3 regions of the Bradyrhizobium sp. 2TAF24 genome follow, and region 1 is predicted to be linked to each of the others. Evidence: predicted binding sites of a transcription regulator. Region 1 holds the regulator's gene; each other region holds the start of a gene.
The links. Region 1 encodes PhoB, which activates phosphate uptake and scavenging genes when phosphate is short. Its sites were predicted from a motif close to TGTCATNNANCTGTCAT; they were not measured.
Positions count from the first base shown of each region.

Region 1 (7,483 bases):
GCTGGTCATGGCGAACTCCACGGACGGTACCCCCGAGGTGCGGGTGATGGTGCGCGATTTCGGTCCGGGCATCGCCCCGGAGCACCTGCCGCGCCTCACCGAGCGCTTCTACCGGGTCGATGTCGGCGATAGCCGCAACCAGGGTGGCACCGGCCTTGGATTATCGCTGGTGAAACACATTCTTAACCGTCATCGCGGCCGGCTGCTGATCGAAAGCGTGCTCAAGAAGGGTGCCACCTTCACCGCCTGTTTTCCCCAGACAAAAACCACTCAGAATACGTAAACGCCCGACTTTTCAAAGCTTTGTGCGTGTCACATGAGTGTCATTAAACTCTCATAAAACCTCCAACGCCGGCTCCTAAGAAGCCGCCGTGGGCCTGATCCAGTCGATCGATGCCCCGCTCAAACGATGGAGAGATCCCGTGAATTTCATCAAAGCGATCGTCGCTGCCGGCGTTGTTGCCGTCTCGACGCTGCCGGCCCTTGCCGTGGACATTTCCGGCGCGGGCGCGACCTTCCCGTATCCGATCTACGCGAAGTGGGCGGACTCCTATAAGAAGGAGACCGGCAACGGCTTGAACTATCAGTCCATCGGCTCGGGCGGCGGCATCAAGCAGATCCAGGCCAAGACCGTCACCTTCGGCGCCACCGACATGCCGCTCAAGGGCGAAGAGCTCGAGAAGCACGGCCTCGTCCAGTTCCCGACCGTCATGGGCGGTGTGGTTCCGGTCGTGAACCTCGACGGCGTCGCCGCCGGTGAGCTGGTGCTCGACGGTGCGACCCTCGCCAAGATCTTCCAGGGCGAAGTGAAGACCTGGGACGACGCGGCGATCAAGAAGCTGAACCCGTCGGCCAAGCTGCCGTCGCAGGCGATCGTCGTCGTGCACCGTTCGGACGGATCGGGCACCACCTTCGTGTTCACCGACTATCTCTCCAAGGTGAGCGCGGACTGGAAGGGCAAGGTCGGCGCCAACACCGCCGTCGAGTGGCCGACCGGCCTCGGCGCCAAGGGCAACGAAGGCGTCGCCAACAACGTCGCGCAGACCAAGGGTGCGATCGGCTACGTCGAGTATGCCTACGCCAAGCAGAACAAGCTGACCTTCACCAAGCTGATCAACGCCGCCGGCAAGACCGTCGCTCCGACCGTTGAGGCCTTCACCGCGTCCGCGGCGAACGCCAACTGGGAAGGCACCCCGGGCTTCGGCGTGATCCTGACCAACGAGAAGGGCGACGCGTCGTGGCCGATCTCGAGCGCGACCTTCATCCTGATCCACAAGCAGCCGCAGGACGCCGCTGCTGCGACCGAAGCGCTGAAGTTCTTCGCCTGGGCCTATGCCAAGGGCGGCGCCGCGGCTCAGGAGCTCGACTACGTGCCGATGCCGGCCAATGTCGTCAAGGCGATCCAGAAGGTCTGGGCCGCCGACATCAAGGACGGTTCCGGCAAGGCACTGTTCACCGCCTCGAACTGAGGTTGCAGCGGTGGGGAAGCTCTCGCTTCCCCACCGTTTCTCTTTCTCCCCTCGTTGTGATGAAATTCTCGTTCCTGCCGTGAGCGGCGGGGAGCCGGCATCCCTCCCGCGATCGATGTTGCCAGGAGGGCTGCCATGACATTCGCCAGGAGGCGAGCCGTGGTGGATATGGCGTTAGATGGTCAGAGCGCGAGCGCGAAGCAGGACGTGAAGGAGCGCGCACAGGCGCTCGACCGGCTGCGGTTCAGCGACGACCTGTTCCGGAATCTGACACGCAGCGCCGCGGTGTTCGTGCTGGCCCTGCTGGGCGGCGTCATCATCGCGCTGATCGTTGGCGCTGCGCCGGCGCTGCGCGAGTTCGGTCTCAGCTTCGTCGTGTCCGAGAGCTGGAATCCGGTCACCGAGAAGTTCGGCGCGCTGGCCCCGATCTACGGCACCCTCGTCACGTCGTTCGTGGCGATGCTGATCGCGGTGCCGTTCGGCCTGCTGATCGCCATGTTCCTCACCGAGCTGTGTCCGAAATGGCTGCGGCGGCCGATCGGTATCGCCATCGAGCTGCTCGCCGGCATCCCCAGCATCATCTACGGCATCTGGGGCCTGTTCGTGCTGGCGCCGTTTCTGCAGCAGCACGTCCAGCCGGGACTGATCTCCACTTTCGCCAATGTTCCCGGCCTGTCGTCGCTGTTCGCCGGCCCGCCCTACGGCATCGGCGTGCTCACTGCGAGCCTGATCCTCGCGATCATGGTGCTGCCGTTCATCACGTCGATTTCGCGCGACGTGTTCGAGGCGGTGCCGCCGGTGCTGAAGGAAGCCGCCTACGGCCTCGGCTGCAGCACCTGGGAGGTGATGCGCTATGTCGTGCTGCCCTACACCCGTGTCGGCGTCATCGGCGGCGTCATGCTCGGGCTCGGCCGCGCGCTCGGCGAGACCATGGCGGTGACCTTCGTGATCGGCAACGCCCACAAGATCGCGACTTCGCTGCTGGCGCCGGGCACCACCATCTCGGCGACCATCGCCAACGAGTTCACCGAGGCGGTGGGCGATCTCTACACCTCGTCGCTGATCGCGCTCGGCCTCATCCTGTTCGTGATCACTTTCATCGTGCTGGCGATTGCGCGCTACCTGCTGCTGCGCATCGAGCGGAGGATCGGCTGATGGATGCCTCGCTCTACAATACCCGCCGCCGCCGCAACACGATCGCGGTCGTGGCCTCGATCGGTGCGACCGGTATCGGTCTCGTATGGCTGGCGCTGATTCTCGGCGCCCTGTTCTGGAAGGGGTTCAGCGGCCTGTCGCTGAACGTCTTCACCGAAATGACGCCGCCTCCCGGCTCCGACGGCGGCCTGCTCAACGCCATCATCGGCAGCTTGATCGTGACCGTGCTCGCGGTGGTGATCGGTACGCCGATCGGCATTCTCGCTGGCACCTACATGGCCGAGTACGGCCGCCACGACAAGCTGACCAGCATCGTGCGCTTCATCAACGACATCCTGCTGAGTGCGCCGTCGATCGTGGTCGGCCTGTTCATCTATGAGGTCATGGTGCGCCCGATGGGGCACTTCTCCGGCATCGCCGGCGCCATCGCGCTCGCGGTCATCGTCATCCCGGTGGTGGTGCGCACCACCGAGGACATGCTGCTGCTGGTGCCCAACACCATGCGCGAGGCGGCGGCGTCGATCGGCCTGCCGCGGTCGCTGATGATCCAGCGCATCGCCTACCGTGCGGCCCGCTCGGGGATCGTCACCGGCATCCTGCTCGCGGTCGCCCGCGTCAGCGGCGAGACCGCGCCATTGCTGTTCACCGCGCTCAACCACCAGTTCCTCAGCACGGTGTCGCTGCCGCTGTTCCCCGGGATTTCCGTCATCAACCTCAATGCACCGACGCCCAGCCTTCCGGTCGTCATCTTCCAGTTCGCGCTCAGCCCCTACGCGGACTGGCAGAAGCTGGCTTGGACCGGTGCGCTCATCATCACGCTTTCAGTGCTTGCGCTCAGCATCACCGCCCGTGCGCTTGCCGGATCGAGGAAAACTCAATGACCCTGGCAACCGTGACCCCGTCAGCCACGTCCATGCCGTTCGATACGTCATCGCTCAAGGACAAGATCGCGATCCGCGACCTCGATTTCTTCTATGGCGAGGCACGCGCGCTCAAGAACATCACCATGTCTCTCTACGAGAACAAGGTGACGGCGTTCATCGGTCCGTCGGGCTGCGGCAAGTCGACCCTGCTGCGCATCCTCAACCGCATGTACGACCTCTACCCGAACCAGCGGGCGGGCGGCCAGGTCAATTTCGACGGCGCCAACATCCTGGAGCCGGGCCTCGACATCAATCTGCTGCGGGCGCGGATCGGCATGGTCTTCCAGAAGCCGACCCCGTTCCCCATGTCGATCTACGAGAACATCGCGTTCGGCATCCGGCTCTACGAAAAACTGTCCAAGAGCGAGCTGGACAACCGGGTCGAGCAGTCGCTGCGGCGCGCCGCGCTGTGGGACGAGGTCAAGAACAAGCTCAACGCCAACGGCCTCAGCCTGTCGGGCGGCCAGCAGCAGCGCCTGTGCATCGCGCGCACGGTCGCGGTGCGGCCGGAGGTCATCCTGTTCGACGAGCCGTGCTCGGCGCTGGACCCGATCTCGACCGCCAAGATCGAGGAGCTGATCGACGAGCTGAAGGACGATTACACGATCGTGATCGTGACCCATAACATGCAGCAGGCCGCCCGCGTCTCCGACTTCACGGCCTTCATGTATCTCGGCGAGTTGATCGAGTTCGGGCCGACGACCAAGATCTTCACCACGCCGTCGGATCGCCGGACCCAGGATTACATCACCGGCCGGTTCGGCTGAGGCGCCTCGTGCGCGGGAGAATATGATGGCCTTCGAACATACAGCCAAAGCCTTCGACCAGGACCTGCAGGAGCTCACCCGCATGGTTGCGGAGATGGGCGGTCTCGCCGAGCGGCAGATCGTGGAATCCGTCGACGCGCTGATCCGCCGTGACATCGCGCTGGGGCAGCGCGTGGTCAACGCCGACAACGAGCTCGACAAGCTGCAGCGCACCATCGAGGAGCGCGCCGTGCTCACCATCGCGCGGCGCCAGCCGATGGCGGTGGACCTGCGCGAAATCGTCGGCGCGATGCGGGTCGCCACCGACCTCGAGCGCATCGGCGACCTCGCCAAGAATATCGGCAAGCGCGTCAGCGCGCTCGACAGCGACTTCCATCCGCTCAAGCTGATCCGCGGCCTCGAGCACATGGCGAGCCTGGTGCAGTCGCAGATCAAGTCGGTGCTCGATGCCTATGCGGCGCACGACCTGCCGGCGGCGATGGCGGTGTGGAAGGGCGACGAGGAGGTCGACGCGATCTGCACCTCGCTGTTCCGCGAGCTGCTCACCTACATGATGGAAGATCCCCGCAACATCAGCTTCTGCATCCACCTGATGTTCTGCGCCAAGAACATCGAACGCATGGGCGACCATGCCACCAACATTGCGGAGACCGTGTTCTACATGGTCGAAGGGCAGCAGATGCAGGATCCGCGCCCCAAGGGCGACATGACTGCGTTCGCCACCGCAACCCCCGGCAACTGATCGAGACGCTAAGGAACCGATATGGGTGCACGCATTCTGGTTGTTGAAGATGAAGAAGCGCTCACGACGCTGCTGCGCTACAATCTCGACGCTGAGGGCTATGACGTGGAAACCGTGGCGCGCGGCGACGAGGCCGACACACGGCTCAAGGAGCGCATTCCGGACCTGATCGTCCTGGACTGGATGCTGCCCGGCCTGTCCGGCATCGAGCTGTGCCGCCGCCTGCGGACCCGCCCCGAGACCAAGCAGCTGCCGATCATCATGCTCACCGCCCGCGGCGAGGAGAGCGAGCGGGTGCGTGGTCTTGCCACCGGCGCCGACGACTACATCGTCAAGCCGTTCTCGGTGCCCGAGCTGCTGGCGCGGGTGAAGGGCCTGCTGCGCCGGGCGAGCCCGGAACGGCTCGCCACCGTGCTGACCTATGGCGACATCGAGCTCGACCGCGACAAGCGCCGTGTCGCGCGCTCGGGCCAGCCGATCGACCTCGGCCCGACCGAATACCGCCTGCTCGAGTTCTTCCTCGAGCATCCCGGCCGTGTGTTCAGCCGCGAGCAGCTGCTCGATGGCGTCTGGGGTCGTGACATCTACATCGACGAGCGCACCGTCGACGTCCATATCGGCCGCCTGCGCAAGCTCCTCAACTTCGGCAGGGATCAGGATCCGATCCGCACCGTGCGCGGCGCTGGCTACGCGCTCGACGACCGCTTCGCCAAGGCGGAGTAGCCGAGAGGCCGACGTTTCTCTCCACAACGACAAACGGCGCCGCATCCCTGATGCGGCGCCGTTTTGCTTGTCGCTGGCTTGCCGGGAAGGCCGGCGCGGCGGCCGCGCCGGATTTTCAGCGCATGTCGCTTATTTGCCGGTCGGGCGGCGATCGCGACGGCGATCGCTGGCCGGTTGATAGGCCACGCGCGAGTGATGCGCGCAGTAGGGCAGGCCGGTCAGGGCCTTGCCGCCGCAGAAGAAGAAGTCGTTGCTGCCGGGATCGCCGACCGGCCAGTGGCAGGTGGCTTCGGTCAGCTCCAGCAGCGACAGCCGCTGGCTCATCGGCACAACGTTGTCATAGGTGACCGGATCGGGCTCGACCTCGAAGGCGTGGGCGAGCGCGGTGTTGCCGCGGGACATCGGCCGCGAAATCCGCATCATGTGCTGGGCGGGACGCGCCTTGCGCTGGCGCGGGGCCGCCGAGGACGGGCTCTTGGCGCGGCCCGACAGGCCGAGCCGGTGGACCTTTCCGATGACGGCGTTGCGGGTGATGTTGCCGAGTTCCGCCGCGATCTGGCTGGCAGACAGGCCGGCTTCCCAGAGTTTCTTCAACTGCTCCACGCGATCGTCGGTCCAACCCATTACCGTCATCGCAGTCTATCCCTTCGTGTCGCGCCACCACGGACGAGCCTGCTGGCGACGGCTGTGTCTCAAAAAATCCCTGCTGGCAGAATCCTTTAGCCCTCGCCGGATGCATGGGTCGCAACCGAGCGTGTACGCCGCCACAAGGGACCGAAAAGGATCAGATCTACCGCACGAGATGTCGTATCCGACCGTCAAAAGGCTACAATATGCCGTGACTCACGCGCAAGAGTCGGGCAGGACGCGTCCACATGTTCTACGTTGGAAACGCGAAAAACCGCTTTTTCCGCGGCTTTTAGGAATCATTGCCGAGTTGACAGCCGGGGGGGCGCCAATAGAATGTTGCCGCGTGCTGCCCGCGAGGCGGCACGTTTTGTTTCTGGAACCAGCACATCAGGCAGGGCATCGTCCGGTCTCACGGGTTTCGCACCGTGATCTGTCGATATTTCCCGCCGAACATTCTGTCGGGTCATCATGAGCACCAACGCGTCGTCCCATCTCATGCCGGTCTTTGCGCGGGCTGATCTCGCCTTCGATCGCGGCGAGGGTGTGTGGCTGCATGGCGCCGATGGTGAGCGCTATCTCGATTTCACCAGCGGCGTGGCTGTCAACGCGCTGGGACATGCGCATCCGCATCTCGTCGCTGCCTTGCAGGAGCAGGCGACCAAGCTGTGGCACATGTCGAACCTGTTCAGGAGCCCGGATGGCGAGAAGGTGGCGGCGCGGCTGTGCGCCGCGAGCTTCGCCGACGTGGCGTTCTTCTGCAATTCCGGCGCCGAAGCGATGGAAGCCGTCATCAAGGTGGTGCGCAAGCACCATGCGGCGAAAGGCCACCCGGAGCGCTACCGCATCATCACCTTCGAAGGTGCTTTCCATGGCCGCACGCTGGCGACGCTCGCCGCCGGCGGCCAGGAGAAATATCTCGAAGGCTTTGGCCCGCGCGTCGAAGGTTTCGACCAGGTCCCCCATGGTGATGTCGAGGCGGTGCGCAAGGCGATCGGTCCACACACCGCGGGCATTCTGATCGAGCCGGTGCAGGGCGAGGGCGGCGTGCGCAGCGCGCCGCAGTCCTTCTTCAAG
Region 1 covers NZ_JBFRFW010000005.1:226,690-234,172, forward strand. The annotation lists gene AB4Z37_RS10555 (ATP-binding protein) at 1-283, shown strand, start outside; gene pstS (phosphate ABC transporter substrate-binding protein PstS) at 423-1,469, shown strand; gene pstC (phosphate ABC transporter permease subunit PstC) at 1,629-2,624, shown strand; gene pstA (phosphate ABC transporter permease PstA) at 2,624-3,505, shown strand; gene pstB (phosphate ABC transporter ATP-binding protein PstB) at 3,538-4,314, shown strand; gene phoU (phosphate signaling complex protein PhoU) at 4,340-5,056, shown strand; gene phoB (phosphate regulon transcriptional regulator PhoB) at 5,078-5,779, shown strand; gene AB4Z37_RS10590 (GcrA family cell cycle regulator) at 5,909-6,412, opposite strand; gene AB4Z37_RS10595 (aspartate aminotransferase family protein) at 6,878-7,483, shown strand, end outside.

Region 2 (7,483 bases), on a different contig from region 1:
GATGCTGCTGGACGAGCCGATGGCCGGCATGGGCCACGAGGACATCGACAAGATCGCGGCGCTGATCAAGCGCATCTCGGCGAAATACACCATCGTCATGGTCGAACATAACCTGTCGGTGGTCGCCAATCTCTCCGACAAGATCACCGTGCTGACCCGCGGCCGCGTCCTCGCCGAGGGCAATTACTCGGACCTGACCAAGGACGAGCGGGTGAAGGAAGCCTATCTGGGAGCGGGTCATGCTTGATGTTTCGTCATCCGTTCCCCGCGAGCCGGCGACCGGCAGCGCCGCCGATGTCGTCTTGTCGGTCGAGAATCTTGAAGCCTGGTATGGCGAGTCTCACGTCCTGCACGGCATCAACTTCAACGTGCGCGAAGGCGAGGTGGTGACGCTGCTCGGCCGCAACGGCGCGGGCAAGACCACGACGCTCAAGTCGGTGATGGGCATTATCACCAAGCGCGCCGGCTCGGTGCGCTTCCTGGGCAAAGAGATCATCAGGACGTCCTCGGACAAGATCGCGCGCCAGGGCATCGCGATCTGCCCGGAGGAGCGCGGCATTTTCTCGAGCCTCGACGTGCGCGAGAACCTGCTGCTGCCGCCGACGGTGCGTCCCGGCGGGCTGCCGCTCGACCAGATTTTCGAGCTGTTCCCGAACCTCAAGGAGCGTCTTACCAGCCAGGGCACCAAGCTCTCCGGCGGTGAGCAGCAGATGCTGGCGATCGCCCGCATCCTGCGCACCGGCGCGCGCTTCCTGATGCTGGACGAGCCGACCGAGGGCCTCGCTCCGGTCATCATCCAGCAGATCGGCAACACCATTGCCCGGCTCAAGTCGCAGGGCTTCACCATTCTGCTCGTCGAGCAGAACTTCCGCTGGGCCTCGACCGTCGCGGACCGCTTCTACATCGTCGAGCACGGCAAGGTGATCGACGGCTTCGCGAGTGCCGAGCTGCCGGCCAACATGGACAAGCTGCATACTTATCTCGGCGTCTAAAACGAAGCGTCCCCACAAAAGGGGTTCAGGAGGAAACATGAAGAGGTCTCTCTCCGCCTTGCTGCTCGGCTCCGCGATGGTTTTGGTCGCAGGGGCGGCGTTCGCACAGGACAAGACGGTCAAGATCGGCGCGCTCAGCGACCAATCCGGCCTCTATGCCGATCTCGGCGGCCCGGGCTCGACGCTCGCGGCGCAGATGGCGATCGAGGATTCCGGGCTGCAGAAGAAGGGCTGGAAGATCGACGTGATCTCCGGCGACCATCAGAACAAGCCGGATATCGGCAGCAACATCGCCCGCCAGTGGTTCGACGTCGAGAAGGTCGACGTCATCGTCGACGTGCCGAATTCCGGCGTCGCGCTCGCGGTCAACAACGTGGTCAAGGAGAAGAACGGCGTCTACATCAATTCCGGCGCCGCGACCTCGGACCTGACCAACGCGCAGTGCTCGCCCAACACCGTGCACTGGACCTACGACACCTATATGCTGGCGCACAGCACCGGCAGCGCGCTGGTCAAGGCCGGCGGCGACACCTGGTTCTTCATGACCGCGGACTATGCCTTCGGAGCCGCGCTCGAGCGTGACACCACCGCGGTAATCAACGCGGCCGGCGGCAAGGTGGTCGGCGGGGTGAAGCACCCGCTCAACACCTCCGACTTCTCCTCGTTCCTGCTGCAGGCGCAGGCCTCCAAGGCCAAGATCGTCGGCCTCGCCAATGCCGGCGGCGACACCACCAACGCCATCAAGCAGGCCGCCGAGTTCGGCATCGTCAGCGGTGGCCAGAAGCTCGCCGCGCTGCTGCTGTTTCTCACCGACGTGCATTCGCTCGGGCTCAACGTGGCGCAGGGCCTGAACTTCACCGAAACCTTCTACTGGGATCAGAACGATCAGAGCCGGGCCTTCGCGACGCGCTTCCAGGAGCGGATGAAGAACAAGCAGAAGCCGACCATGATCCATGCGGGCGTCTATGCCGGCGTGCTGCACTATCTCAAGGTGCTCGACGCCTTGGGCGGCAATCCGCACGACGGCGCCAAGGTCGTCGCCCAGATGAAGGCGACGCCGACCGACGATCCGCTGTTCGGCAAGGGCACCATCCGCGAGGACGGCCGCAAGATGCATCCGGCCTACCTGTTCGAGGTCAAGAAGCCGTCGGAATCCAAGGGGCCGTGGGACTATTACAAGCTGGTCGCCACCGTTCCCGCCGACCAGGCCTTCACGCCGCTGTCGGAAAGCAAATGCCCGCTCGTCAAGAAGTGAGAGTTGTCCCGGCGGCGCCAGGCGCTGCCGGGATCCATCCCCTGCGATCCGTGAGAGCCTGACCGGAAAGACCGATCGATATGCAAGCCCTTTACGCCCAACTGCTGGTTGGTCTGATCAACGGCTCGTTCTACGCGCTGCTCAGCCTCGGCCTTGCCGTCATTTTCGGCATGCTGAACATCATCAACTTCGCCCATGGCGCGCTCTACATGATGGGCGCGTTCGTGGCGTATTTCTTCCTCGAATATGCCGGCATCGGCTACTGGTGGGCGCTCATTCTCGCGCCGCTCGTGGTCGGCCTGTTCGGCGTGGTGCTGGAGCGCACCATGCTGCAATGGCTCTCCGGGCTCGATCACCTCTACGGCCTGCTGCTGACCTTCGGCATGGCGCTGGTCATCCAGGGCCTGTTCCAGAACTATTTCGGCTCGTCGGGCCTGCCTTACGCGATCCCCGACGCGCTCAAGGGCGGCGTCAATCTCGGCTTCATGTTCCTGCCGATCTACCGCGGCTGGGTCGTGATCTTTTCGCTCATCGTCTGCCTCTCGACCTGGTACCTGATCGAGCGCACCCGGCTCGGCGCCTACCTGCGTGCCGCGACGGAAAATCCGACCCTGGTGCGGGCCTTCGGCATCAACGTGCCGCGCATGATCACGCTGACCTACGCCCTCGGCGTCGGGCTCGCCGCGCTCGCCGGCGTGCTGTCGGCGCCGATCAACCAGGTGCGGCCGCTGATGGGCGCCGATCTCATCATCGTGGTGTTCGCGGTGGTGGTGATCGGCGGTATGGGCTCGATCATGGGCTCGATCATCACGGGTTTCGCGCTCGGCATCGTCGAGGGCCTGACCAAGTATTTCTATCCGGAAGCCTCCAATACCGTGGTGTTCGTGCTGATGGTGCTGGTGCTGCTTGTGAAACCGACGGGACTGACGGGACGGGCCAACTGACATGACATCGATTACCGACAACGCCGCGCCCGCGCACAGCTCGAGCCGCGACGAGATCGTCGCCTTCGCCATCATGGCGCTGGCGCTGGCGATCGTACCGTTCACCGGCATCTATCCGTACTTCGTGATGCAGGCGCTGTGCTTTGCGCTGTTCGCCTGTGCCTTCAACCTGCTGATCGGTTATGGCGGCCTGCTGTCGTTCGGCCACGCCATGTTCCTCGGCACCGCCGGCTATGTCACGGCCCACGCCCTGAAGGTCTGGTTGGTGGCGCCGGAGGTCGGAATCCTGCTCGGGGTCGCGGCGTCGGCGCTGCTTGCGGTGATCACCGGCCTCATCGCGATCCGCCGCCAGGGCATCTATTTCTCGATGATCACCCTGGCGCTGTCGCAGCTGCTGTACTTCATCTACCTGCAGACGCCATTCACCCATGGCGAGGACGGCATCCAGGGCGTGCCGCAGGGCAAGATGTTCTGGCTGCTCAACCTGTCCCAGCCGACGACGCTGTACTACACTATCCTCGCGGTCTTCTTGCTGGCGTTCCTGCTGATCTTCCGCATCATCAATTCGCCGTTCGGCGAGGTGCTCAAGTCGATCCGCGAGAACGAGCAGCGGGCGATTTCGCTCGGCTACAAGACCGACCACTATAAGCTGATGGCTTATATCCTGTCCGGCAGCCTTGCGGGTCTTGCCGGATCGCTGAAGATCTTTGTTGCTCAGAACGCCTCGCTGACCGACGTGCACTGGTCGATGTCGGGCGAGGTGGTGCTGATGACACTGGTCGGCGGCCTCGGCACGATTTTCGGGCCGGTGGTCGGCGCCTTCGTGATCATCGCCATGCAGCAGTACCTGGCGCAGTTCGGTCAATGGGTGACGGTGATCCAGGGCGCGATCTTCGTGATCTGCGTGCTGACTTTCCGCCGTGGCGTCATCGGCGAGATCGGCCACTTCTTCAAGCGATCGCTGTAATCACGGCGCCGGCTTCGTGATCCAAGCACCCCGGCGGCTGTCCGCCGGGGTGTCGTCGTCTGACGGATCGGGATTATCCACAGCCTGTGGATGGGGAGGGAGCTGGTCGCATGCCCGGTTTCCCGGCTCGATATTTTATGACAATCACGTGACATCGCACCGCAGGCGAGTCCCGCGATCCGAAGGGCGGCGCGTGAGCAAGGGTATCGGCCCGTGCGCCGCGATCCTGCGGCCCATGGTCGGCCCGGGGCAGGGGATAACGATGCTACGCTGGTTCAAGGCCTTGCTGCCGCAGGAGGAGCGCTTCTTCGACCTGTTTGCACAGCATTCGCAGGCCATCGTCAGCGGTGCGGAGGCGCTGCAGGGGGTGCTCCGCGGTGGCGACGAGGTGCCGTCCTATTGCCAGCAGGTCAGCCAGTTCGAGCAGCAGGCCGACGAGGTCACGCGCCAGGTGCTGACCGCGGTGCGGCGGACCTTCATCACGCCGTTCGACCGCGGTGATATCAAGGACCTGATTACGTCGATGGACGACGCCATCGACCAGATGCACCAGACCGCCAAGGCCGTGACGCTGTTCGAGGTGCGGCAGTTCGAGCCGACGATGCGCGAGATCGGCGCCATCCTGGTGGAATGCGCCAAGCTCGTGGTGCGAGCGCTGCCGCTGCTGCAGGCGATCGGCGACAACGTCACGACGCTGGCCGCGATCACCGAGGAGCTGACCAAGCTGGAGGGCCGGGTCGACGACCTCCACGACATCGGGCTGAAGGAGCTCTACCTCAAGCACCGCAACGCCAACACCATGGACTACATCGTCGGCGCCAAAATCTATGAGCATCTCGAGAAGGTGGCTGACCGTTTCGACGATGTCGCCAACGAGATCAACAGCATCATGATCGAACAGGTCTGAGCCAAGGGCACGCCGTGGACGCCAGCCTCAGCCTTCCGCTCCTCGTCGGCCTCGTCGCCGTCGCGCTGCTGTTCGATTTTCTCAATGGCCTGCACGATGCGGCGAACTCAATTGCCACCATCGTCTCGACGCGGGTGCTGCGGCCGCAATACGCGGTGTTCTGGGCTGCGTTCTTCAATTTCATCGCCTTCCTGTTTTTCGGCCTGCATGTCGCGCAGACGCTGGGCACCGGCATCATCGATCCCGGCATCGTCGATCCACGGGTGATCTTCGCGGCTCTCATCGGCGCCATCGTCTGGAACGTGATCACCTGGCGACTCGGGATTCCGTCGTCGAGCTCCCACGCCCTGATCGGCGGCCTCGTCGGCGCCGGCTTCGCCAAGGCGGGCTTTGCGGCAATGGAGTGGAGCGGCCTGACCAAGACGATCCTCGCCATCGTGGCCTCGCCGCTGCTCGGCTTCTTCCTGGCGCTGGTGCTGGTGGCGATCGTGTCGTGGCTGTCGGTGCGCTCGACGCCATTCGCGGTCGACCGCGCCTTCCGCACCCTGCAGTTCGCCTCCGCCTCGCTGTATTCGCTGGGACATGGCGGCAACGACGCCCAGAAGACCATGGGCATCATCGCGGTACTCTTGTACTCGCAAGGCTATCTCGGCGGCGACTTCCACGTGCCACTCTGGGTCGTGCTGTCCTGCCAGACCGCCATGGCGGTCGGCACGCTGATGGGGGGCTGGCGGATCGTGCGCACCATGGGCAACCGCATCACCCGCCTGACCCCGATGCAGGGCTTCTGCGCCGAGACCGGCGGGGCGGTGACGTTGTTCCTGGCCACCTGGTTCGGCGTGCCGGTCTCCACCACCCACACCATTACCGGCGCCATCGTTGGGGTCGGCGCCGCGCGGCGGATCTCCGCCGTGCGCTGGAATGTGGCGAGCTCGATCGTGGTCGCCTGGGTGATCACGATCCCGGCGTCGGCGACCGTGGCGGCGGTCAGCTACTGGATCGTGCTGGCGCTGCGCTGAGCCCGTTGGCTCAGGTCGCGAGCTTCAATCCGAAGATCCCGGCGACGATCAGGCCGATGCAGGCGAGGCGCATGGCGGTCGCGGGCTCGCCGAACAGGGCGATGCCGAGCAGCGCCGTGCCGACCGTGCCGATGCCGGTCCACACCGCATAGCCGGTGCCGACCGGCAGCGATTTGAGCGCCCAGCCCAGCAGCAGCACGCTCGCCACCATGCAGGCGAGGGTGAGCACCGACGGCACGAGACGGGTGAAACCATCGGTGTATTTCAGGCCGATGGCCCAGCCGATCTCCATCAAGCCGGCGACGAACAGAATGATCCAGGCCATGACAGCCACGTCCTTTCATGGGCGTTCCGCCGGACGGGAACCCGAGAGGGAAGGCCCGCCGGGGCGCAGATGACAGGGCCGTCCCTGCCGGGGGATTGAGGGGAAGGGGCGAGGCCGTCCTCGCCATTCCCCGTTACATAGGAACGACCATGGGGGGCGTCAAAGAAAGATGCAATTGCATCAAATGTCCCGCTTGACAGGGGGCGGAGGGCGGGCGACGGCCGCTTCACCCTTGATCCCGCCGCGTTTCTTTGTCACACGCTCGGCCCATGTCCGACATCGCTCTTTCCGCCGACGCGCCGTCCTCGCCGCTCGCCACCGAAGTGGCGCGCCGGCGCACCTTCGCCATCATTTCCCACCCTGACGCCGGCAAGACCACGCTGACGGAAAAGCTGCTGCTGTTCGGCGGCGCCATCAACCTTGCCGGCCAGGTCAAGGCCAAGGGCGAGCGGCGCAACACCCGCTCGGACTGGATGAAGATCGAGCGCGACCGCGGCATCTCGGTCGTCACCTCGGTGATGACCTTCGAGTTCGAGAACCTCGTCTTCAACCTGCTGGACACCCCCGGCCACGAGGACTTCTCGGAGGACACCTACCGCACCCTGACCGCGGTCGACTCGGCGGTGATGGTGATCGACGCCGCCAAGGGCATCGAGGCGCGCACCCGCAAGCTGTTCGAGGTCTGCCGCCTCCGCGACATCCCGATCATCACCTTCATCAACAAGATGGACCGTGAGACCCGCGATCCGTTCGAGCTGCTCGACGAGATCGAGAAGACGCTGGCGCTCGACACCACGCCGATCACTTGGCCGGTGGGACGCGGCCGCGACTTCATCGGCACCTATGACATTCTTACCGGCGGCGTGCGCCTGCTGGAGGGCGGCGGCGCCAAGACCGGCTCGGCCGAGCAGATTGCGATCAGCGATCTCGCTGCGCGCAATTCCAACCTCGACGCCGCTGCGATCGAGGAGGAGCTGGCGCTGGTCACCGAGGCCTGCAAGCCGTTCGATCTCGCCGCGTTTCGCGAGGGCCATCTGACGCCGGTGTTCTTCGGCAGCGCGTTGCGCAATTTCG
Region 2 covers NZ_JBFRFW010000015.1:4,128-11,610, forward strand. The annotation lists gene AB4Z37_RS22645 (ABC transporter ATP-binding protein) at 1-247, shown strand, start outside; gene AB4Z37_RS22650 (ABC transporter ATP-binding protein) at 240-992, shown strand; gene AB4Z37_RS22655 (ABC transporter substrate-binding protein) at 1,030-2,247, shown strand; gene AB4Z37_RS22660 (branched-chain amino acid ABC transporter permease) at 2,328-3,191, shown strand; gene AB4Z37_RS22665 (branched-chain amino acid ABC transporter permease) at 3,193-4,158, shown strand; gene AB4Z37_RS22670 (DUF47 domain-containing protein) at 4,421-5,065, shown strand; gene AB4Z37_RS22675 (anion permease) at 5,080-6,084, shown strand; gene sugE (quaternary ammonium compound efflux SMR transporter SugE) at 6,095-6,409, opposite strand; gene AB4Z37_RS22685 (peptide chain release factor 3) at 6,679-7,483, shown strand, end outside.
Region 2: AB4Z37_RS22670 (DUF47 domain-containing protein) is a predicted target of PhoB. The motif match lies at 4,296-4,312, and genes of this name have one in related genera.

Region 3 (7,483 bases), on a different contig from region 1:
TGCCCGCCGCGCCGATCTTGATGCGGTCGCGTGCATTGATGCCGATCAAGGCGTTGTGAACGAAGTTGACGCCCTCACGCATCGGCATGCCGAGATTGTCCATGAATTCAAGCGGCGCGGCACCTGTGCCCCCCTCATTGCCGTCCACCACGATGAAATCCGGGTAGATGCCGGTCGCGAGCATCGCCTTGCAGATCGACAGGAATTCCCAGGGATGGCCGACGCAGAGCTTGAAGCCCGCGGGCTTGCCGCCGGACAGGCGCCGCATTTCGGCAATGAACTGCATCATGCCGACTGGCGTCGAGAACGCCTTGTGATAGGGCGGCGAGATGCAGTCCTTGCCCATGGGCACGCCACGGATCTCGGAAATCTCCTGTGACACCTTGGCCGCCGGCAGCACGCCGCCATGGCCGGGTTTGGCACCCTGGCTCAGCTTCAGCTCGACCATCCTGATCTGGTCGATGGTCGCGAGCTTCTCGAACTTCTCCGGATCGAAATTGCCGTCCGCGGTGCGGCAGCCGAAATAGCCGGAGCCGATCTCCCAGATGATGTCTCCGCCCATTTCACGGTGATAGGGGCTGAAACCGCCTTCGCCGGTATCCTGAGCGAAATCGCCCTTCTTGGCGCCGCCGTTCAACGCGCGAACGGCGTTGGGGCTGAGTGCGCCGAAGCTCATCGCGGAAATGTTGAAGATCGAGGCGGAGTAGGGCCTGGTACAGTCAGGGCCGCCGATGGTCAGGCGAAACTTCTCCGACGCCATCGGCTTCGGTGCCATCGAATGGTGCATCCATTCATAGCCCTCCTGATAGACGTCGTTCTGGGTGCCGAACGGCCGTTTGTCGAGGTCCATCTTGGCGCGCTGATACACCACCGCGCGAATGTCGCGGCTGAACGGCTTGCCGTCCTTCTCGCTTTCGAAGAAATACTGCCGCATCTCCGGCCGGATCTCCTCCAGCAGGAAGCGGATATGCGCCGAGATCGGATAGTTGCGCAGCACGGCGTGCCGCTTCTGGATCAGATCACGGAAACCGAGTGCCGTCAGCGCGCCGAACACGACCAGCGGCAGCAGCACGATATCGAAGGCCTTGTGGTCGACGATGCCGATGCCGAGCAGCAGCACGGTCACGACCGAACAGATTGTGAGGACAATGAAACGCGGCGTGAACGGCAGCATCAATGTATCCATAACCACCTCGTCTCCTGGCTCGGCCGGCACTGTTCACCCCCGGTCGCGCGGCCGCCCCGCGGTCGAACCGGGACGAGACTTATACACCATGCGCGGGCCGACAGGACGATCCTGCGTGATGCACTGCATCAAACCGCATGTGACCGGCTTCTGAAATGCGAAGAGCCGCGCAGGACCTGCGCGGCTCCTCAGTCCTCATTGCGATGCGCCGATCAGAGCAGGTGATAGAACAGGTAGTACAGGCTGCCCGACAGCACCATCGCGGCCGGCAGGGTCAGCACCCAGGCCAGGGCGATGTTGCGGATCGTGGCCCACTGCAGCCCCGATCCATTGGCGGCCATGGTGCCCGCGATGCCCGATGACAGCACGTGGGTGGTGGAGACCGGCAGGCCGTAACCATCCGCCGCCGCGATGGTGGCGGCAGCCGTGATCTCGGCGCAGGCGCCCTGGGCATAGGTCAGGTGGGTCTTGCCGATCTTCTCGCCGACCGTGACCACGATCCGCTTCCAGCCGATCATGGTGCCGAGGCCGAGCGCGATCGCCACCGCGATCTTCACCCAGGTCGGGATGAACTTGGTCGCAGCGTCCAGCGTGCCCTTGTAGCCGTTGAGGATATTGACCTCGTCAGCGCTGAGCTCGCTCTCCTTGTCCTTCATCAGGAAGCGGATCGCTTCCGAGGCGAGGTACATGTCGTTGCGGGTGTTGCCGACCGCTTCCGCGGGGAACTTGGCCAGCGAGCCATACTGTGTGACCTGCTGGCTGATGTCGCGCACCAGCACCGCCAGCGAGGGATAGGTGCCCTCGTTGATCTGATGGGCCGCGACATAGTTCGTCACCGCCGGACGCGGGTTGCCGAGCACATTGTAGCCAGCGGCCTTGCCCTCGATCACCTTGCTGGCAGCGGCCGAGCTCGCCACGAAATGCTCGGTCTGGCTCGCCGGCAGCGCGCGGTTGAGCGCGTAGGCGGTCGGCACCGTACCGATCAGGATCAGCATGATCAGACCCATGCCCTTCTGGCCGTCGTTGGAGCCGTGGAAGAACGACACCAGCGTGCAGGTGAGCACCAGGATGCCGCGGATCCAGATCGGCGGCGGCTGGTTGCCCTTCGGCTCGGCGAACAGCGCCGGCGCCGCGCGCAGCATCACGGTGCGCAGCACCAGCAGCAGCAGCGCGGCCAGCGCAAAGCCGAACAGCGGCGACAGCAGCAGCGCCTTGCCGATATTGCCGGCCTGCGACCAGTCCACACCGGAGGTGCCGCTGCGACCGTGCATCAGGGCATTGGTGATACCGACGCCGATAATCGAGCCGATCAGCGTGTGCGAGCTCGACGCCGGCAGGCCGAAATACCAGGTGCCGACATTCCAGGCGATCGCCGCGATCAGCAGCGCGAACACCATGGCGAAGCCGGCGCCGCTGCCGACCTGGAGGATCAGCTCGACCGGGAGCAGCGACACGATGCCGAACGCCACGGCACCGGACGACAGCAGCACGCCCAGCAGGTTGAACATGCCGGACCAGACCACGGCGACATGCGCGGGCATCGAACGGGTATAGATCACGGTCGCCACCGCATTGGCGGTGTCGTGGAAGCCGTTGACGAACTCGAAGCCGAGCGCGATCAGCAGCGCGACGAACAGCATGATGTAGGGCAGCAAGCTGGTCACGCGCGCGCCGGTGGCGTCGACGTCGACATAGATGCTGTAGGCAACGAACAGGAGCGCGGCAGCGACAATGCCGATGTAGATGACACCGGTCAGCGGGTGGAAGCCGCGATCGAGATCCGGTCCCTTCTGCAAGGCAGGCTCGATCGAGCCGGGTAAAGCAACGTCGCTCATGGTTAGGCCCCTGTTAATGGTACTGGGGGGAACCTTGACCGGCGCTGTTGAAATCTCGATGACAGAAACGGGAAAAAGCCGAAATTGCGTCCAGTCCCGCCGTTTTTGGGCCGCCTTCCGCGACGCGGCGAACTTTGATGTCCAAACATTGCTGCGCGGGCGCGCGACGCTATCAATAGCGCCACCGCACACTTGCGTCATCAATAGATAGTCGAAAGTCGCCCGCGCGGACGCCAGTGTCCCCGGTTCGCAAGTTCACCGCACTTGCAGCAACCTCCGTACCAGCTTGCGAACCGATCAGGACACTAGATCACGTCCATCACGATCTGCTCGGCGGCCACCTCGAGCTCCGCCGGGCGGGGCGCTGCCGTCGCGGCCGGGTCGATCACCACCGCCCAGTGCGGCGGCGCGCGATCCCTGACCCGCATCAGCCCCGCCAGAGAAAACCGCCTCTCGGTGCTGCAGGCATGCAGCGAGACCACGATGAAGTCGGGCCTGTCGGCGCTCCCCGCGTAGGGCAGCAGCAGCAGCTCGATGGTCACCGGGCAACCGTCCATGTCGGACACCGGCACGATCGCGAAGATCGGCAGCTCCGCCGCTACACATGCCTTCCAGATCGGCATCGCGACCTCGGCCATTGCCGGATCGAGGCAGTCACGAATGGTGCGCCCGGTCATCGCCGCATCATAGATGGCCCCGACGCGCTCGCCTGCTTTCAGGCAGCGAAAGTCGACGCCATCGCCGCTGCGCACCACTTCGCACAGCAGCAGGTCCAGCGCATCGCCGGCGCGCTCATTCGGCTCGAAGCTCGCGATGGTCGGCACCGCCCTGCCGGACCGCGCGCGAAACCAGTCGCGCACCAGGCTGACCTGCCGGATCGATCTGACGATGCTGATGTGCGATCTCTGGAATTGCATGCGGCTCATCGGCCTCGGAATCTCGAAATCAGGAGGCGGGAAAACGCGACTTATGCAGCAAAACGTCCATGGCGCGCAACGCGCGGACGACAGCTATAAATGATTCGTGTGCGCTGAGAAGCATATGATGACGCCGGCAAAGCACGCGCCAACGCCTGTGTCATCCATCACCGGCCGCGCCGATCGCGACCGGTGTTGAACAATCGATCTCAGGCCGATGGCGCTGCCTGCAGCGCGGACCACACCTTCATCGGCGTCAGCGGCGCATGCAGGTTCTTCACACCGGCGCCGCTCAGCGCGTCCATCACCGCATTGACCACACAGGGCGGGCCGCCGATCGCGCCGGACTCGCCGCAGCCCTTGGAGCCGAGCGGATTGGTGCGGCAGGGCGCCGATTCATCCAGCGTCACGCGGATATCGGGCACGTCGTCGGCGCGCGGGATGCAGTAGTCCTGATAGGTCGCGGTCAGCAGCTGGCCGTCCGGATCATAGACCACGCCCTCATAGAGCGCCTGGCCGATGCCCTGGGCGACGCCGCCATGGATCTGGCCGCCGACCAGCATCGGATTGACGGCGACACCGACGTCATCGACCGTGGTGTAGCGCGCCACACGCGTGATCCCGGTCTGCGGATCGATCTCGACCTCGCAGATATGGCTGCCGTTCGGCCAGCTCGGCCCGTCGACCTTGCCCTCGCTGTCGACGCTGAGTCGTTCGCCGGCCTCTCTCTTGGCGAGATCGAACAGGCTGACGCGGCGGTCCGTGCCTGCGACCGTCAGCCACCCGCCATTGTACTCGATGTCACCGACACCGGCCTCCAGCACATTGGCCGCGCTCTCGCGCGCCTTGGTGATCAGGTCGCTCGCCGACACCACCGCCGCGGTGCCGCCAACGAACAGCGAGCGCGAGCCGACGCTGCCAAAGCCCTGCGCGAGGTCCGTATCGCCCTGCACCACCTGGATCTTGTCCATCGGAATCCCGAGCGCGGCGCTGACCATCTGCGAATAGGCCGTCTCGAGCCCTTGCCCCATCGCCTGGGTGCCGGAATGCAGCACGACGCGACCGTCGCCGGTGGCATGCAGGCTGACCTTCTCGTTGTGCACGGTGCCGCCGGTCCACTCGATGTAGCTGGCAAGGCCGCGGCCGTAGAGCAGGCCCTTCGACTTTGCCGCACGCTTGCGCGCGGCAAAGCCGTCCCAGTCGGCAAGCTCCGATGCGCGGTCGAGCATATGCGCGAACGCGCCGCTGTCGTAGGTCTGGCCGGTCGCGGTGCGATAGGGCATCTGGCCCGGCTTGATGAAGTTGATCTTGCGCAGCTTGCGCGGATCCATGCCGATCTGCCGCGCGGCGGCGTCCATCAGCCGTTCGACGATGTACACCGCCTCGGGGCGACCCGCGCCGCGATAGGCGCCGACCGGCGCGGTATTGGTCATCACCGCCTTGACGTCGATGTGCACCAGCGGCAGGTCGTAGGTGCCGGTGGCGACGAACGGCCCGAGGATCAGCGGGATCAGCACGCCGGTGCCGCTGAGATAGGCACCGGTGCCGCCGATCGAACGCACACGGAATGCCTGCACCCGCCCCTTGGCGTCGAGCGCGAACTCCGCGGTCGACGTCAGATCGCGGCCATGGGTACCGCCGAGGAATTCGTCGGTGCGATCACCGCGCCAGCGCACCTTGCGCTTCAGCTTCACCGCCGCGTAGGCGACGACGCCGTCTTCCGGATAGACGCCGGTCTTCTGGCCGAAGCCGCCGCCAATGTCGCCGACGAGAATATGCACGCTGTCTTTCGGACGCTTCAGCACCGCATCCGCCAGCGTGTCGCGGGTGGTGGTCGGCGTCTGGGTCTGCATGTGCAGCGTCAGGCGGCCGGTCTTGGCATCGACCTCGGCGATGGTCGAGCGCGGCTCCATGGCGGCCGGCGCGAGGCGCTGGCTGACGACATCGAGCGACACCACATGGGCCGCGGCCTTGAACGCCGCCTCGACCGCCGCGGCGTCGCCATAGCTGGTGGCGGCGACGATGTTGTCCGGCGCCTGCGGCCACACCGCCGGCGCACCCGGCGCGATCGCCGCCTGCGGATCGGTGACGGCCGGCAACACCTCATAGTCGACCGCGATCGCTTCCGCCGCAGCCTGCGCGGCCGCGCGCGACGTGGCGACCACCGCAGCGACGGCCTCGCCGGTGAAGCGCACGACCTCGTGCGCCAGCAGGCGGCGCTCGGGGAAGGTCATCGGCGAGCCATCGGGCCGCTTGAACACCGGCAGGGTCGGCAACGAGCCGATGCCATCGGCCATGAGATCAGCGCCGGTGAAGATCGCTTCCACACCGGGCATCGCCCGCGCGGCGGCGGTGTCGATCGCGGTGATGCGGGCATGGGCGTGCGGGGAGCGCAGCAGCACCAGCCACAGCGCGTCGGCATGCGCGATGTCGTCGACATAACGGCCGTGACCGGTGACGAGGCGCTGATCCTCGACACGCCGCACCGGCTGGCCGGCGCCGAACCGCAGCTCCTTGGGCAGAATATTCATCGCGTCATCCCTCTCGCAAGCCGGCCGCAGGAGGCCTCGCCGGCTGGTCGCCGCTCGGGGACGTCAGGCCGTCGCAAGGAATGCCACCCGACGAAATTTCGCGAGGCAACGCACGATGACCCCGCCTCCGGCGGACAGTTCGGTTCGATGTATTGCGACGGCACGATGAACGCAACGGGCAACCCCCATGGCAGTCACCCCGCCGTAACCGGCGTCGCCGCCTACGCACGCGGCGCCTCAGTGTCCATCCACCAGCCTGCGACAGGACGGGCTGAGCTTGTCGTGGTTCTGCAGCAGGCATTGATGGACGGCCATATCGCCATCGCTCATCACCTTGCGGCAGTGACGCGACACATCATGGGAGCAGGCCCGCTCCTGCGCCTTGCGCGTATCGTCCTGGGCACGCGCCGGACCTGCGACGCCCGTGACGGTCGGGACAAGGGCGAACAGCACAGCAAGGCGGGACCATGTCGGCGCGGAATGCTTCATGACGGCCCTCAAGATCTCACGGAATGAAGACCCCTTACCCTATCCGATAGCTGGCCCTGCGGGTACCCAGGAAAGGGCCGCGTGACGCTCCGCACCGCCAGAGTAGCGCTCCGGCCCCGGCCAGACAGCGGGGTTTTCGTGGGCTCGCCATGCTGCATGCCCCGAGGGGGCGACGGCCCGCGCCGGATACGACACCGGGCCTGGCGCTCCTCCGGGCCCGGCAGGCCGCCGGCGACGCCGGCCCAGCCCCTACGCCGCGGACCGACGGTCGACGCGCGACACCGCGACGAACGAGACCACGGCGCACAGCATGATATAAACTGCGATCGAGGCCCAGTTGCCGCTGAATTCGCTCAGCAGCCAGGTGGCGACCAGCGGCGCCGTTCCGCCGGCGACCGCGGCGCCGATCTGGGAGCCGAGGGTGATGCCGGTGTAGCGCACCCGGGTCGAGAAGATCTCCGACATCAGCGTGCCCAGCGTGGCGACGATCGGCGCCCAGATCAGGCCGACAGTGACGACGGTGGC
Region 3 covers NZ_JBFRFW010000002.1:338,685-346,167, forward strand. The annotation lists gene AB4Z37_RS04825 (FMN-binding glutamate synthase family protein) at 1-1,186, opposite strand, end outside; gene AB4Z37_RS04830 (inorganic phosphate transporter) at 1,399-3,021, opposite strand; gene AB4Z37_RS04835 (PAS domain-containing protein) at 3,327-3,938, opposite strand; gene AB4Z37_RS04840 (xanthine dehydrogenase family protein molybdopterin-binding subunit) at 4,148-6,469, opposite strand; gene AB4Z37_RS04845 (hypothetical protein) at 6,707-6,958, opposite strand; gene AB4Z37_RS04850 (MFS transporter) at 7,208-7,483, opposite strand, start outside.
Region 3: AB4Z37_RS04830 (inorganic phosphate transporter) is a predicted target of PhoB. The motif match lies at 3,069-3,085, and genes of this name have one in related genera.